Regions from separate parts of the Lysinibacillus sp. NPDC056232 genome, predicted to be linked through region 2. Evidence: riboswitches for the same ligand, from Rfam matches in the RefSeq annotation. Region 2 holds a riboswitch; the other holds the start of a gene.
The links. Region 2 has a riboswitch for glycine ahead of gcvT (glycine cleavage system aminomethyltransferase GcvT). Riboswitches for the same ligand answer to the same signal wherever they lie in the genome.
Positions count from the first base shown of each region.

Region 1: another riboswitch for glycine. It lies ahead of ACFCYJ_RS11260 (amino acid permease); the one in region 2 lies ahead of gcvT (glycine cleavage system aminomethyltransferase GcvT).

Region 1 covers NZ_JBHJTF010000012.1:34,090-41,258, reverse strand. The annotation lists partial or broken gene ACFCYJ_RS11285 (hypothetical protein) at 1-352, opposite strand, end outside; gene ACFCYJ_RS11280 (endonuclease domain-containing protein) at 559-1,440, opposite strand; partial or broken gene ACFCYJ_RS11275 (ribonucleotide reductase N-terminal alpha domain-containing protein) at 1,534-2,328, opposite strand; gene ACFCYJ_RS11270 (lipoate--protein ligase family protein) at 2,728-3,558, opposite strand; gene ACFCYJ_RS11265 (rhodanese-like domain-containing protein) at 4,123-4,506, shown strand; glycine riboswitch at 5,067-5,143, shown strand; gene ACFCYJ_RS11260 (amino acid permease) at 5,306-6,658, shown strand; gene ACFCYJ_RS11255 (glutaminase) at 6,851-7,169, opposite strand, start outside.
Region 2 covers NZ_JBHJTF010000028.1:53,124-60,292, reverse strand. The annotation lists gene comGA (competence type IV pilus ATPase ComGA) at 1-500, shown strand, start outside; gene comGB (competence type IV pilus assembly protein ComGB) at 478-1,551, shown strand; gene comGC (competence type IV pilus major pilin ComGC) at 1,562-1,900, shown strand; gene comGD (competence type IV pilus minor pilin ComGD) at 1,900-2,340, shown strand; gene ACFCYJ_RS18980 (hypothetical protein) at 2,333-2,650, shown strand; gene comGF (competence type IV pilus minor pilin ComGF) at 2,643-3,068, shown strand; gene ACFCYJ_RS18970 (hypothetical protein) at 3,046-3,246, shown strand; gene ACFCYJ_RS18965 (shikimate kinase) at 3,266-3,781, shown strand; glycine riboswitch at 3,926-4,018, shown strand; gene gcvT (glycine cleavage system aminomethyltransferase GcvT) at 4,294-5,397, shown strand; gene gcvPA (aminomethyl-transferring glycine dehydrogenase subunit GcvPA) at 5,423-6,769, shown strand; gene gcvPB (aminomethyl-transferring glycine dehydrogenase subunit GcvPB) at 6,762-7,169, shown strand, end outside.

The sequences.
Region 1 (7,169 bases), on a different contig from region 2:
CAGAAATATTTGCACCAGTTAAAAACTCTTGATTGTGAACAGTATAAGTACCACCATCACGAAGTTTGTTTTCTGCTTCACGAATAATAGCCGTATCAAAACCGCCTAAGCCTTCGATACCTTTATAGTTAACAATACCTTGGTACATAGCTTCCTCTTGAGATGAAAGAGGCTTAAAGTTTAATTTTTCTTTTGCTAGACGAATAATTGAATTATCCGTTGTATTTTCGATTAGGTATCGAAGAATACGTGGATTTTGCATTTTCGAAATAATAAATTCCACGATATCAGGATGCCAATCCGCCAGCATAATCATTTGGGCCGATTTCTTACGCGGGTTCGCTACACCCACTCTCTATGTCACCATAGAAGTTGAGACCATATCTTACATCTATTAGATGTCCTCGCACTTCGGAGTGGCTTCACTCCTACTCTACTCACTTCCGCTAACTTAGCGTGCTTTCGATGGTCGTTGAACCTTCCTCTCTGAAAGAGGCTTGGCTGCTGATTGTCTTTATCCCACTGCTATTTTTAAGCATTCACGCTTACCGTTTCCAGTTACGTTGTAGCTAGCAGTGCATTTATAATGCGTTTTTTAACATTTTCAAAATCATTTTTTATCTCATCTTCCCAGAAACGGAGTAAAGTGTACCCGTGAGCCGCTGCAATTCGATTTTTTTCAATATCCCTGGCTTTTATCCTCTTTTGAACTTCATAAAAAGAGGTATAAAATTTTGGATTCCCATGCCAAAAATCGCCATCACACTCAATTAGAATATTTGTCCCTAATAGTAGAAAATCAAATTGTGCTCCTTCAAAGATGAAGGAATATTTGTAGGGAATTGATTGTTCAACTAAGAAATGCTCTAAAGCTCTTTCAATACTAGTTTTTCTAAATGTTTCCCTCTCTATTTGCTTTAATGCAGCTTGTCGAATCTTTTCGATGGTTTCTTTACTATAAACCCCTGTCTTACCGCTATTCCATGAAGGAGTTCCATTTGTTTTTCTAGTTTTAGCTGTTTTAGAAATGATATTTTCAAAATGAATCTTCTTTTGTTCATCCGACATTTCATTATGCCATTTTCCTGTATTTTGTGATCGAAGCCTACTCGCACACTCTTTACTACAAGTTTTAGTCTGCCGATGTTTTTCATCGAATAGTTTTCCACAAATTACACAAGTTAAAGGCTCACCTTTTCCTCTACAGCTACTACTACAAAATTGATTGGGAATACCTCGCCTCAATTTAACTTTTTTATTACATAAAATATATTGGCAGGTCACCATTTCTACTGGATAAAAATAAGATATTAAATAATTATCTAATGTTAAATTATGCTCATTTTTCAAATGAGACGTAAACCATCCTTGTTTATTATGATTTATTGTAAAACCACATATTAAACATGTCTGTGGCTGTTTCGCATCATAAACATCCATATTTCCCACCTCGATTAAAGTGACAATATTTCCGTTAAAGAGTTCCCAGCAATTCACGAGGTTTGTTTACGCAGAAGCACCTAGATTATGCTTACCTCTGCGGCTACCACCTTGTTCAACAAGATGAGTCAGCTTCGCAATATCATCTAACCATGACACGGAACCAGATGATTTACCATTTACACCACGTGCTAAAGTGTTACGTGGACGCAATGTCGAACCATTTGTCCCTACACCACCACCGCGGCTCATAATTTCCATTACTTGCTTACGGTGATCACTAATTCCTTCACGTGAATCTGCTACAAATGGCATTACATAACAGTTGAAGAAAGTTACATCTGTTTCAGATCCTGCTCCGTAAATAACTCGTCCAGCTGGAATGAATTTTAATGATACTAACTGCTCATAAAACTTTTCAAACCATTCTTGGCGTTTCTCTAGTGTTTTTTCAACAGCAGCAAGTCCTGTTGCATTTCGTTTTGCGATTTGTTCATAAAATATTTCAAGAGGCTTTTCTAGCACGTCAATTGAACGCGTTATCACACCCGTTTCTTGTTCTTTCGGATCATCTAAAGCACTACGGTAATCTTCCTGAATCAAAATTTCTGCTGTTTTCGTAGACATATCAAGCTTTTGGATTGTCCCTAAACCACGTGCAGGGAATTTTGGATCTGACTTCACTGTTAATACGACGAAATCACCAGCTTTTAACGTTTTCTTCTCCGTATCCTTAAACGAGTAGCGATCGATCATCACAAGTCTTGATACACCTTTATGCGTAATGTGCATATCAGGTGTTACAGGATGAACCTGTGGAAATTGTTCAATATCTTTGTTTAACTGTTCAAATTTGTTTACTTCGGGTTGATGATTTGTAAGTACCATCGTTTTGCCTCCCTTGTTTTCTGCATTACAATAATAAATACACAATATCACGTGTCGTTAAACACTACATATTGTGTATGTTTCTTTAAAAAAGATACTATATATAGTTTTTTAATTCAACACTTGCAATTTCGAATAGAATCCGAACCACTTGTTATTACAAGGGTTGAACGATAAAAAATATTTTTCTTATACTATTTCAGGAATGCCGATCAACCATTTTTATCCATTCAACTTTTATTAGAAGATGTCGATTTACGTTACGGGCTACTGCTTTCCTGCGGGAGTCAAGTAGCCCTTCACTACAATCAGCTAAAAACAGGCATTTATAAGCAAAATATCAACAAAAAAAATCCTTTTATCGCTTACTAACAAAACAATATTTAATACTATTTCTTGTTATTTTTTGAAGTTCCAATCATCACATGCATATTTTTTTTCTTCAAGTGCATGCACATATTCTAATTGCTCCTCAGAAAGTGTAAATGGTTTTAAATCAATTTGCAACGATTTTGCAAAACCATCTCTAAAAGCTGTCACACATTGTTCAATAGTCACGGGTTCTTTAACAAGGTTATTGATAGCAACCGCTTTCTCAGGCATCTTTCTACGCATACGTGCCTTCGCCTCTTCACTTGAAAAATTGAAAACAGACAATAATTTCTCTTGATCTAAATCTAGTAAAATGGCTCCGTGCTGTAAAATAACACCTTTTTGACGAGTTTGTGCACTACCTGCTACTTTTTTACCTTCTACTACAAGCTCATACCAGCTTGGCGCATCAAAGCAAACTGCACTTTTAGGTTTCTTTAAATCCGCTCTTTGTTCTTCGGTATTAGGCACACTAAAATAAGCATCCATACCTAGATTATGAAAACCTTGCAATATCCCTTCACTTAACACTCTATATGCCTCTGTCACTGATTCAGGCATATCTGGATAGCTTTCTGAAACAATGACGCTATATGTCAACTCATGTTCATGTAAAACGGCTCTACCACCTGTTGGTCGACGAACAAAGCCTAAACCTTGTTCTTGCACAGCCTCGAAATTAATATCTCTTTTCGCCTGCTGAAAATAGCCAATCGAAAGTGTTGCTGGCTCCCACTCATAAAAACGAATGACTGGTGGAATTAAACCTTCACTATGCCAATCAAGTAATGCCTCATCTAAAGCCATATTAAAAGAAGGGCTACATTTCCCTGAATTTAGAAAATACCAAGTTGTCATATTTTCATCTCCTACAAATATTTAATTGAACATTAGCTAACGTGTACAAAAATAAGTCTCATCACCATAACGTGGGGTTGATTTCCGTTCCGGCTGGGCGCTTTCCTGGGGGCGTCGGGCCAACAGATGTTTTTTGTGCGAAAGGGTAGTGCTAACGTAGCGACAGCGACATGAGGTTGGTCACGAAGGCGTTATCACAGGATGTGATGCTTTTACCCTTCGTTCCTCTATCGCTGATCCCCAAGGAGTCGCCCTGCCTTCACTCCAATCAACCTATATATGGCATACGTTTTAACAAATGTCATCCTTCTCTAGATGATGAGCAAAAAACAATACTTCTCAAAATTTTGACACTCTGCGTTTAGTTCTATTCTTTATTGAAGTAATCATCCACCCAAGTCTATGAATGTAGTGGAATGATTCTGTGACCTTTCACTAATAACATCCATAAATAAAGATAGATTAATTCTAGCCACAATCTAATTAATTTTATCAAACTCATTGGACTATCGCTAGCGCATCTTTTATAATAATAAAGAAGATAGAAAGGGGTAAGAAATTTTGTTGAACATACTTATCACAATCGGTGTAATTTTAGTAGTCGTAATTGCATATATCGGCATCAATGCCCTACGACTAAAAAAGGCCGTAACAAACCTAACACAAGAACAATTTATTGAAGGCTATCGTAAAGCACAGCTTATCGATGTACGTGAGCAAAAAGAATTTGATGCAGGCCACATTCTAGGCGCACGAAATGTTCCTTCAACAACTCTACGTCAACGTCACAAAGAAATTCGCCCAGATTTACCAGTATATTTATACTGTCAAAATACAGGCCGTAGCTCACGTGCTGCTTTATTTCTTAAAAAACGTGGCTACAACCAAATTTACCAACTTCAAGGTGGCTTCCGTACTTGGACAGGTAAAATAAAGACAAAAAAATAATAGTAAAAAATCGTTAAGGCATTAGTGACTACTATATATAAATTTACTCACGGAAACTAAGTAAATTAATATATCTCTACTTCACTTTGTTTAACACAAAGAGAAACCATCTCAAATGACTATGAGATGGTTTCTTTTTTGCAAAAAATTCTGAGTTTCTACTATATTATATTTATTGTTTAACGTCTGACAACTTATTTCTTGCTCTCCAAGTTCTTGATCATACATGGGACAGAAAAAAGTAGAACGAGAGGCAATATACTGCCCACACCACATTCACTTTCCATTACCAAAATTCTAACCGTATCCCTCACTCGTTCCTCGCCTCTTTTACCCCTTTATACCAAACATTAAATATTATCCATATTTTAACGTATGTCTAAAAATACTATTTTTCGTAAAGTTTTTACCTAGACGAACTCCAATCTTCTTTTTTTTCGATACTGACTGAAATTTATCCTTGAATAATTATGGTAGCACTGATAGGATGTATAATATCTTAAAACAATGTCATTAAGACATACAATACAAGCTATGAATGCTATGGATAAAACTATAGCAGGAGCAGTTCTGGAGAGAGCGCATTTTGCGTCGCCGAAGGGTTCACTATCTCAGGCAAAAGGACAGAGGAGTAATATCAACTTTCATCATGAAAGCTATACCACACGAATGTTTTCTTTTTTTGCATACAACATTCGCAATCGGTATTTGTTATTCTGTCGTTTACGGGACTAGTGTCACTACTAGTCTCTTTTTTATTTCCAGTCATAGTTTTTACGTATCTTTGAGGGGGAGCAACGTGGAACAACAACAACAATTAAAACGTGATTTAAAAAATCGCCATGTGCAGCTCATTGCCATTGGCGGAACAATCGGTACAGGTTTATTTTTAGGCTCCGGTAAAGCCATTGCTTTAGCTGGACCTTCCATCATCTTTGCCTATCTAATTGTCGGAACCGCCTTATTTTTCGTCATGCGGGCGTTAGGCGAACTGTTATTATCAAATGCTGGCTATACATCATTTACTGATTTTGCATCCGAATACATAGGACCTTGGGCAGGTTACATCACCGGCTGGACATACTGGTTCTGCTGGATTATGACCGCTATGGCAGATATTATTGCTGTCGGCGTTTATGTACAATATTGGTTTGATATACCACAATGGGTGCCTGCAATTGGCTGTTTAGTACTGTTATTAATGTTGAATTTATTAACTGTAAAACTATTTGGCGAACTAGAATTTTGGTTTGCACTTATAAAAGTCATAACAATTGTGGCACTGATTGTGATTGGACTATTCATGTTATTTACAGGTTTTCAAACAAGCTCTGGCACAGTTTCTGTTGAAAATCTTTGGGCACATGGCGGGTTATTCCCGAATGGCCTTCACGGATTCCTAATGGCATTCCAAATGGTTGTTTTCGCTTTTGTTGGTGTCGAGTTAGTAGGGGTTTCTGCTGCGGAAACAGCCAATCCTAAAAAAAATATTCCTTCTGCCATTAACAAAATTCCATTACGCATTTTATTATTCTACGTAGGGGCATTATTTGTTATTTTATGCATTAATCCTTGGAATGAAATGTCTGCCTCTAGTAGTCCATTTGTACAAGTATTTACACTAGCTGGTATTCCAATTGCTGCGGGTATTATTAATTTTGTCGTTCTAACATCTGCAGCTTCAGCTGGTAATAGTGGTTTATTTTCTACAAGCCGCATGCTTTTTAATCTTGGAAACAACAAACAAGCTTCACCAACGTTTGCAAAGCTCAATAAAAACAGTGTACCAAGTAACGCACTTGTTGTGTCTGCAATTGTTGTATCCGTTGGTGCATTACTAAGTAAATTAATGCCTGAAAACGCCTTTAGTGTTGTTACAACAATTAGTGCCATTTGCTTTATCTGGGTGTGGAGTATTATATTAATCTCTCATATCATCTATAAACGTAAAAATCGTGCACTTCATGAAGCATCAATTTTCAAGGCACCTTTCACTCCGTTCGTGAACTATTTAGTACTTGTCTTCTTTGCATTTTTATTAGTAGTAATGTTCATTTCAGAGGCAACACGTACCGCATTACTATTGACACCAATTTGGTTTATTTTGCTGCTGATTATTTATAAGATGAAAAGAAAGAAAGCAATACGCTAAGTTGTATCGCCCTGGATAGTGACACTTTAAGCAAAGTGAAGCTATTCAGGGCTTTTTTATAGCAAATGAACGGTATAATCCTTGGCGGATGTATAGAAATCCGCTGAAAAAAGTAAAAAAGATGACTCCATTTACTGAAGTCATCTTTCATTTGATTGAATCCGTGACATCCGCCACACCCGCTGAATGAAGTTAAAAAATATTCATATTCCACTCGGTAGCGATATACTTAAGTAAATTCACTCCGGCTACGCTATTCCCGATGTCATCAATTGCTGGTCCGTATATGCCAATACCGCATCCTACAGGAAAAGGTGAGTCTAAGCCTGCATGACTTGGCACAGCCACCAAAATCGCTCCGGAAACGCCACTTTTAGCGGGTAACCCGATAAATGCAGCAAATTTACCAGAAGCATTATACATACCGCAAGTAACCATCAATGCCTTTGCTAATTTTGCTACTTGCTTAGGAAAAAGCTGTGTTTTTGTTAGAGGATGATAACCATCATTG
Region 2 (7,169 bases):
TCATTTCTTTAGAAGACCCTGTAGAAAATAACCAGGCTAATCTTTTACAGATTCAAGTAAACGAACGAGCTGGCGTTACATATGCTGCAGGTTTAAAGGCTATTTTACGCCACTCACCTGACGTTATTATGATTGGGGAAATACGTGATAAAGAGACTGCAAAAATCGCAATTGAGGCTTCTTTAACAGGTCATTTAGTGGTCTCTACCATTCATGCCAAGGATTCGGTAAATTGCCTTTATCGATTTCTTGACTTGGGTGTATCAATAGAAGAACTTCGTCAAACTGTGGTAGGCATTGTTGCTCAAACACTATTCCAATCACCAAAAATACAGGAAGAACGCCGTGCTTTGTTTGAAATATTAAGTGATGTCCATCTTCAAATGGCCATCAAAGCAATTATGCAAAAAACTAGCTATGAGCTACCACATAATTTAACACTTGCAGGTCAAAAAGAAGTAATAGAGAGTCAGCACTATGCGAATACGAAAGTTTATTGAAAGCATTTTGTTGGCTTACAATAAGGCAACAAAATGGCGAGTAAGGGAGCAAGCTCATTTTTTTAGTCGATTAAGTGTCTTAATGCAGGAAGGTTATTTATTCCCGCAGGCTATTTCTATACTATTACCTCATCATATTGAAGCGCATGAAGACATACAAAAGTTAATCAATGCAAAGCTGAGACAAGGAGTCGGTGTTTCAGGAGTGTTTGAAGCATTACAACTTCCAAAACAGCATTTATTAGCCATTACAGTTGCAGAAAACAATGGACATATGATTGGGACGTTAAAAGGCGTGGCAAAGCAAATGGCTTTGAGTGAAACGATGAAGAAAAAATTAATGAAGCTGCTCTTGTATCCAGTAGTACTCATTCTATTTTTGTTGCTGTTGTTTTTAGTATTTCGCACCGTATTTTTTCCTAATATAGAAAAAATGGTGACAAGTCGAACTGCCGGGGCAGAGGAGACAAGCATTGCTTTGTCAAAGGCATTATTGCATCTTCCCGATGCTTTAATGTTCGCAGGCATAGTGATGTTTTGTAGCATTTTGATTTTTTACCTTTATCTCAAACGACGTCCAATTGCTCGCCAGCTAAATATTATCTTAAAAACTCCTTTGATTCGGTTTTATATACGAATGTCTTTGACGAGACAATTTGCTGCTTATTTAGGTAGTCTGCTACAAAGTGGGTTTTCTTTACAGGCAAGTCTACAAATTTTGGAGGAGCAGCAACTTCAACCGTTTCTACAATATCTAGCGCGATGTATAAAAGATCGTGTTGTTTTTGGTGATACGCTAACACAAGCTGTTAAGTTGATGACAGTTTGGCAGAAGGATTTCTCGACATTTGTTGAACATGGAGAGCAAAGTGGTTATTTAGGAAAAGAGCTAGTACTGTACAGCGAATTATTGACGGAAAAGCAAGAGCAACTACTGCATAAAATCCTTGCTTTTGTGCAGCCTACCTTCTTTATCATTATTGCGATGTGCATAGTTGCCGCATATGTAAGTTTATTATGGCCAATATATCACATGATTGAACTAGTATAGGAGGATAATAATGAAACGTATAAAGCAGCAAGCGGGTTTTACATTGATAGAAATGTTAATTGTTCTTCTGATTATTTCCATATTAATATTAATTACAATCCCCAATGTTACAAAACATTTTGCTACTGTCGATGAGAAGGGCTGTAAAGCGTATGTGAGCATGGTGCAAGGGCAGGTAGAGGCGTATCGAGTAGATTTTATGGCTTATCCAACAATTCAAGATTTGGTAGAGAAAGGCTATTTGAAGAAGAATGAAACGACCTGCCCTAATAAAGAAGAGATTATGATAACTAAGGATGGGGAGGTACGATTGGCGAAAACTTCTACCGATACTGGTTCTAGTAACTGATGGATGTTATTAAAAGTGAGCGTGGCTATACGTTTGTTGAAATGCTAATGGTATTGTTTATCGTGATGTGTTTGTCAGCGATTGTCGTTAAGTATTCGTTAAAAGCAGCGGAGACTAGGGAGCTTGAGCAATTTTTCACACAAATTCAATTAGATATCCAATATATCCAAACTTATAGTATGCATCAAAGGGAATATATATCGATGAAGTTTGAGAGTTCATCAAAGAGGTACATTATTAAAAAGGATATTTTTACAGAATTATATGAACGCCCTTTTCCGAAAGGGGTTGAGTTTATGCCTGCATCGAGTTCAATTTACACGATTATATACAACTATAATGGAAACATCATGACGCCAGGGACTGTTTATTTTAAAACGCCTCAAGGCAATAAAAAGGTTGTGATTACATTAGGACGAGGGAGATCGAGGGTTGAATGAATCTGGTTATTCATTTGTGGAAACAATATTATCAGTAGTCATTGTCATGTTATTATGCACGACATTAATACCAATTAGCTATACGATGAAAACGACTCTTTATAACAAGAAGTTGGAAGTTATTGCAGCTGAAACGGCCTATGAAGGCTTAAAGCAATATCGCTATCTACAGCAAACGGAAGGCACTAAAACAATTGAAAATATAGAATTTCAGTGGTCTTTGAATGGACAAGGGATATGCGTAAGCTTTCAAAATACCCGAGAATTACGTAAAAAATGTATACAACTGACAGGTGAAGTCGATGAATGAGCGAGGCTATACATTATTAGAAGCGTTATTTCAATTAGTTGTTTTTGTGTTTATTGCCCATCTTGTTGTGTTCATCATGCTTTGGTTTGCAGAAATGAAAATAACGGTGTTATCTGATGAGCAATCAAAGTGGGAGCTTTTTGTTTATGATTTGAATATGTATGTAAATGATGTTTCATCATTTACGATTCGGAAAGATCAAAAGAGAATAACCTTCCAGGCAGCAGATACCATTCATCATATTGATTGTTATAGCAATATTATTCGTGATCAAGTAAATGGTGGTCATGTACCAATGCTAATTGGTATTAATAAATGCCAGTTCCAATATGAAAAAGATATGTTAACAGTAGCTGTTGAACTTCCAAGTGGTATCAAAAAGGAGCGAACTTTCTATGTTCCAGTTATTGAAAAATGACAGAGGGGCTATTTTTTTAATCGCAATTGCATTATTATTTTTTGTAACTACTTTTGTTCTTACGTATTGTACGTCTTATGAGATTCAGTTTCGAACATACGATGGCCTAGAAAAGCTGAATGTTCGAGCTACGGTAAATTTATTAGGACAAATTTTGTCAGACAGTGTAGAATCGTAGTTATAAGAAGGTGATTCGAATGCGAAAAATATATTTAGTGGGCTTTATGGGCTGCGGGAAAAGTGCGTTAGGAAGGCGTTTAAGTTATTTGTTAAAGATGCCATATTATGATATGGATCATGAGATTGTTAGGCAGCAGGGTATGACAATTCCACAGATATTTGAAAAATATGGAGAAGCACGTTTTCGAGAAATAGAAACAGAATTTTTGAAAAATTTCCGAGACGAAGCTTGTATTATTTCAACTGGTGGTGGAGTTGCAATCAATGCTGAAAATCGAAAAATAATGAGGCGCAGTGGACTCGTGTTTTTTTTAGATGCGACATTCGAAGATATTTACAAACGAATACAGCATGATCCGAACAGACCGATTGTACAGAGCTCGACGAAAGAGGAGTTAGAGCAGCTGTATCATTACAGAAGAAAGTTCTATCGTGAAGTAGGACATATTCAAGTGTTAACAGAGGGGAGAACAATCCGCCAAATTCTTGAGTATTTAGCATTCCAAGTTAAAAGGTTAAAAGGCGAACTATGATGCATTGTAGTGATTTAAACGTTCGTGTTTTAATATAAATTAAAAAATGATTGCCTTTTCATTGCAATTAATGTTAGGATATAGACAAATAAGTTACTTAATGTTCATTGAATACTAAATAGTACCAAGTTGAAACTTGGGCGGATGACTGTACGGGGAGAGCACGTGTAGACGTCACCGAAGGAGCAAGTAACAAAAAGTTATGAATCTCTCAGGTAAAAGGACTCGTATAAGACGCAACTCTGGAGAGAGCTGTAGTACAACAGCCACCAAAGGGGAAAGCCGGCTGATTGGCATTGTAGGTATGCGAGCCAGTCTGGTGTAACTTTCAGGTGCAAGGACAGAGAATCCCGAAAAGGGGTTCGTCTGTCTTTTTTAATGTCTAAATGTTTTACCTAATGTTGTTAGTTCCTCTTTTTGATGAACAAACAGGGAAAGCATGACTGTACAAATAAAAAAACAGACGAACTACTATCAGTAAAAATGTAACGAACAATAAGGGGGCAAAAACAATGACGAACGAATTACAACGTACACCTCTATTTGAAGAATATGCAACACATGGCGGAAAAACAATTGACTTCGGTGGATGGGAATTACCAGTGCAATTCTCTTCTATTAAAGAAGAGCATGATGCAGTACGTAATCGTGCTGGCTTATTTGATGTATCACATATGGGGGAGATTTTAGTAACTGGACCTAATTCACTAGAGTTTTTACAAAATCTTTTGACAAATGATATTTCCAAAATTGCAGTAGGTCAAGCGCAATATAATGCAATGTGCTATGAAGATGGTGGTGTTGTCGATGATTTATTAACGTATAAATTAGCAGACAATCATTATTTACTATGCGTGAACGCGTCAAATATTGAAAAAGATTATGAGTGGATGATGGAAAATCAACATCAATATGATGTGACGATCGACAACCAATCAGAGGCTTATGCACAAATTGCCCTTCAAGGTCCATTAGCAGAAGAAGTTCTTCAAACATTAACAGATACTGATTTACAAACGATTAAATATTTCCGTTTCCAAGCAGATGTTGAAGTTGCTGGTCATAAAACGTTAGTATCTCGTAGTGGTTACACCGGAGAAGATGGTTTTGAACTATACGGCTCTCCAGAAGATATTAAAGCATTATGGAGTAAAATCCTAGAGGCTGGAAAAGACAAAGGTGTAGTTCCTGCAGGTTTAGGCTGCCGAGATACACTTCGTTTTGAAGCAGGTCTTCCATTATACGGGCAAGAGCTATCAGCGACAATTTCACCCCTTGAGGCTGGTATTGGTTTTGCTGTGAAGTTAAATAAAGAGGATTTTAATGGTCATGATGCATTAGTGGCACAAAAAGAAAATGGGCTGTCACGTAAAATTGTTGGCATTGAAATGATTGATAAAGGAATTCCTCGTCATGGCTATAAAGTGTTGAAGGATGGTCAGGAAATCGGTGAAGTGACAACAGGTACACAGCTTCCTTCTTCTAAACGTAATGTTGGTCACGCATTAATTGACAGCCAATTCGCAACTATCGGAACTGAATTGGAAATCGAAATCCGTGGTAAGCACTTAAAGGTAGTAACAGTTGAAACACCGTTTTACAAACGTTCAAAATAATATTTGAAAAGAGGGACCTACATTTATGAAACATCGTTATTTACCTATGACGGAGCAAGATAAACAAGAAATGTTAGACGTAATCGGTGTATCCTCAGTTGATGAGTTATTTGGGGATATTCCAGAAAAAGTACGTTTTAAAGGCCTATATGATATTAAAGAAGCGAAATCTGAATCAGCTTTATTAAAAGAATTAACGGCAATGGCTGCGAAAAATAAAGATACAAATGCTAACGTATCGTTTTTAGGTGCAGGCGTATACAACCACTATAAACCGGTTATCGTGGACCATGTTATTTCTCGTTCAGAGTTTTACACAGCGTATACTCCATATCAACCGGAAATTTCACAAGGGGAATTACAAGCAATTTTTGAATTCCAAACGATGATTGCAGAGCTTACAGGTATGGATCTTGCAAACTCTTCTATGTACGATGGAGGAACAGCATTAGCTGAAGCGGGTATGCTTGCAGCTGGCCATACACGTCGTAAGAAAATTTTAGTATCTGAAACTGTTCATCCTGAGTATCGTGATGTCGTTGCTACATATGCATATGGTCAATCCATTGAAATTGTTACTGTTCCACAAAAAGATGGTGTGACAGATGTAGAAGCTTTAAAGGAATTAATGGATGACAATACGGCAGCTGTTATTGCACAATATCCAAACTTCTTTGGTCAAATAGAGGACTTACAAGTAATTGGTGATATTGCGCATGAGGCAAAAAGTTTATTTGTTGTATCTTCAAACCCACTTGCACTAGGAATTTTAACACCACCTGGTGAGCTAGGGGCTGATATTTGTGTAGGGGATGCACAGGTCTTCGGTATTTCTGAAGCATTCGGTGGTCCACACTGTGGTTTCTTTGCAGTAACAACGAAGCTAATGCGTAAAGTTCCTGGTCGTCTTGTTGGTGAAACAGTAGATGGTGAAGGTCGTCGTGGTTATGTTTTAACATTACAAGCACGTGAACAACATATCCGTCGTGATAAAGCAACGTCTAATATTTGTTCGAACCAAGCGCTTCTTGCACTTGCTGCTTCTGTAGCAATGACTGCTCTAGGTAAAGAAGGCGTTCGTGAAATGGCTACGCAAAATATCGCGAAAACTCGCTATGCTAAAAATGCCTTTGAAGCGGCAGGCTTCACAGTAGCATTCCAAGGTGCTCACTTTAACGAAATCGTTGTGAAGACAAATAAATGTGTGAAAGAAATTAATAAAAGCTTAATTGATAAAGGGATCATCGGTGGATATCCTTTAGGTCAAACATATGACTCTCTAAAAAATCACGTGCTAATCGCAGTAACAGAATTACGCACGAAGGAAGAAATTGATGCACTTGTTGCAGAAATGGGGGCTCTTAATGCATAACGAAAATCAATCACTCATTTTTGAAATTTCCAAAGAAGGTCGCGTAGGCTACAACTTAGAAGCACTTGATGTACCTGAGATTGATCTTGCAGATTTACTTCCTGCAAACTTAGTACGCGCTGAGGCAGCGGAATTACCAGAAGTATCTGAGCTTGATATTATGCGTCATTATACAGCACTTTCTCGTCGAAACCATGGTGTAGACTCTGGCTTCTACCCTCTTGGTTCTTGTACGATGAAATATAATCCTAAAATTAACGAGGCTGTTGCACGAATTTCTGGTTTTGCAAATGTTCACCCATTACAGGATGAATCAACAGTTCAAGGTGCGATGGAGCTTCTTTATGATCTACAAACTTCATTAGTTGAAATTACAGGTATGGATGAAGTGACATTACAA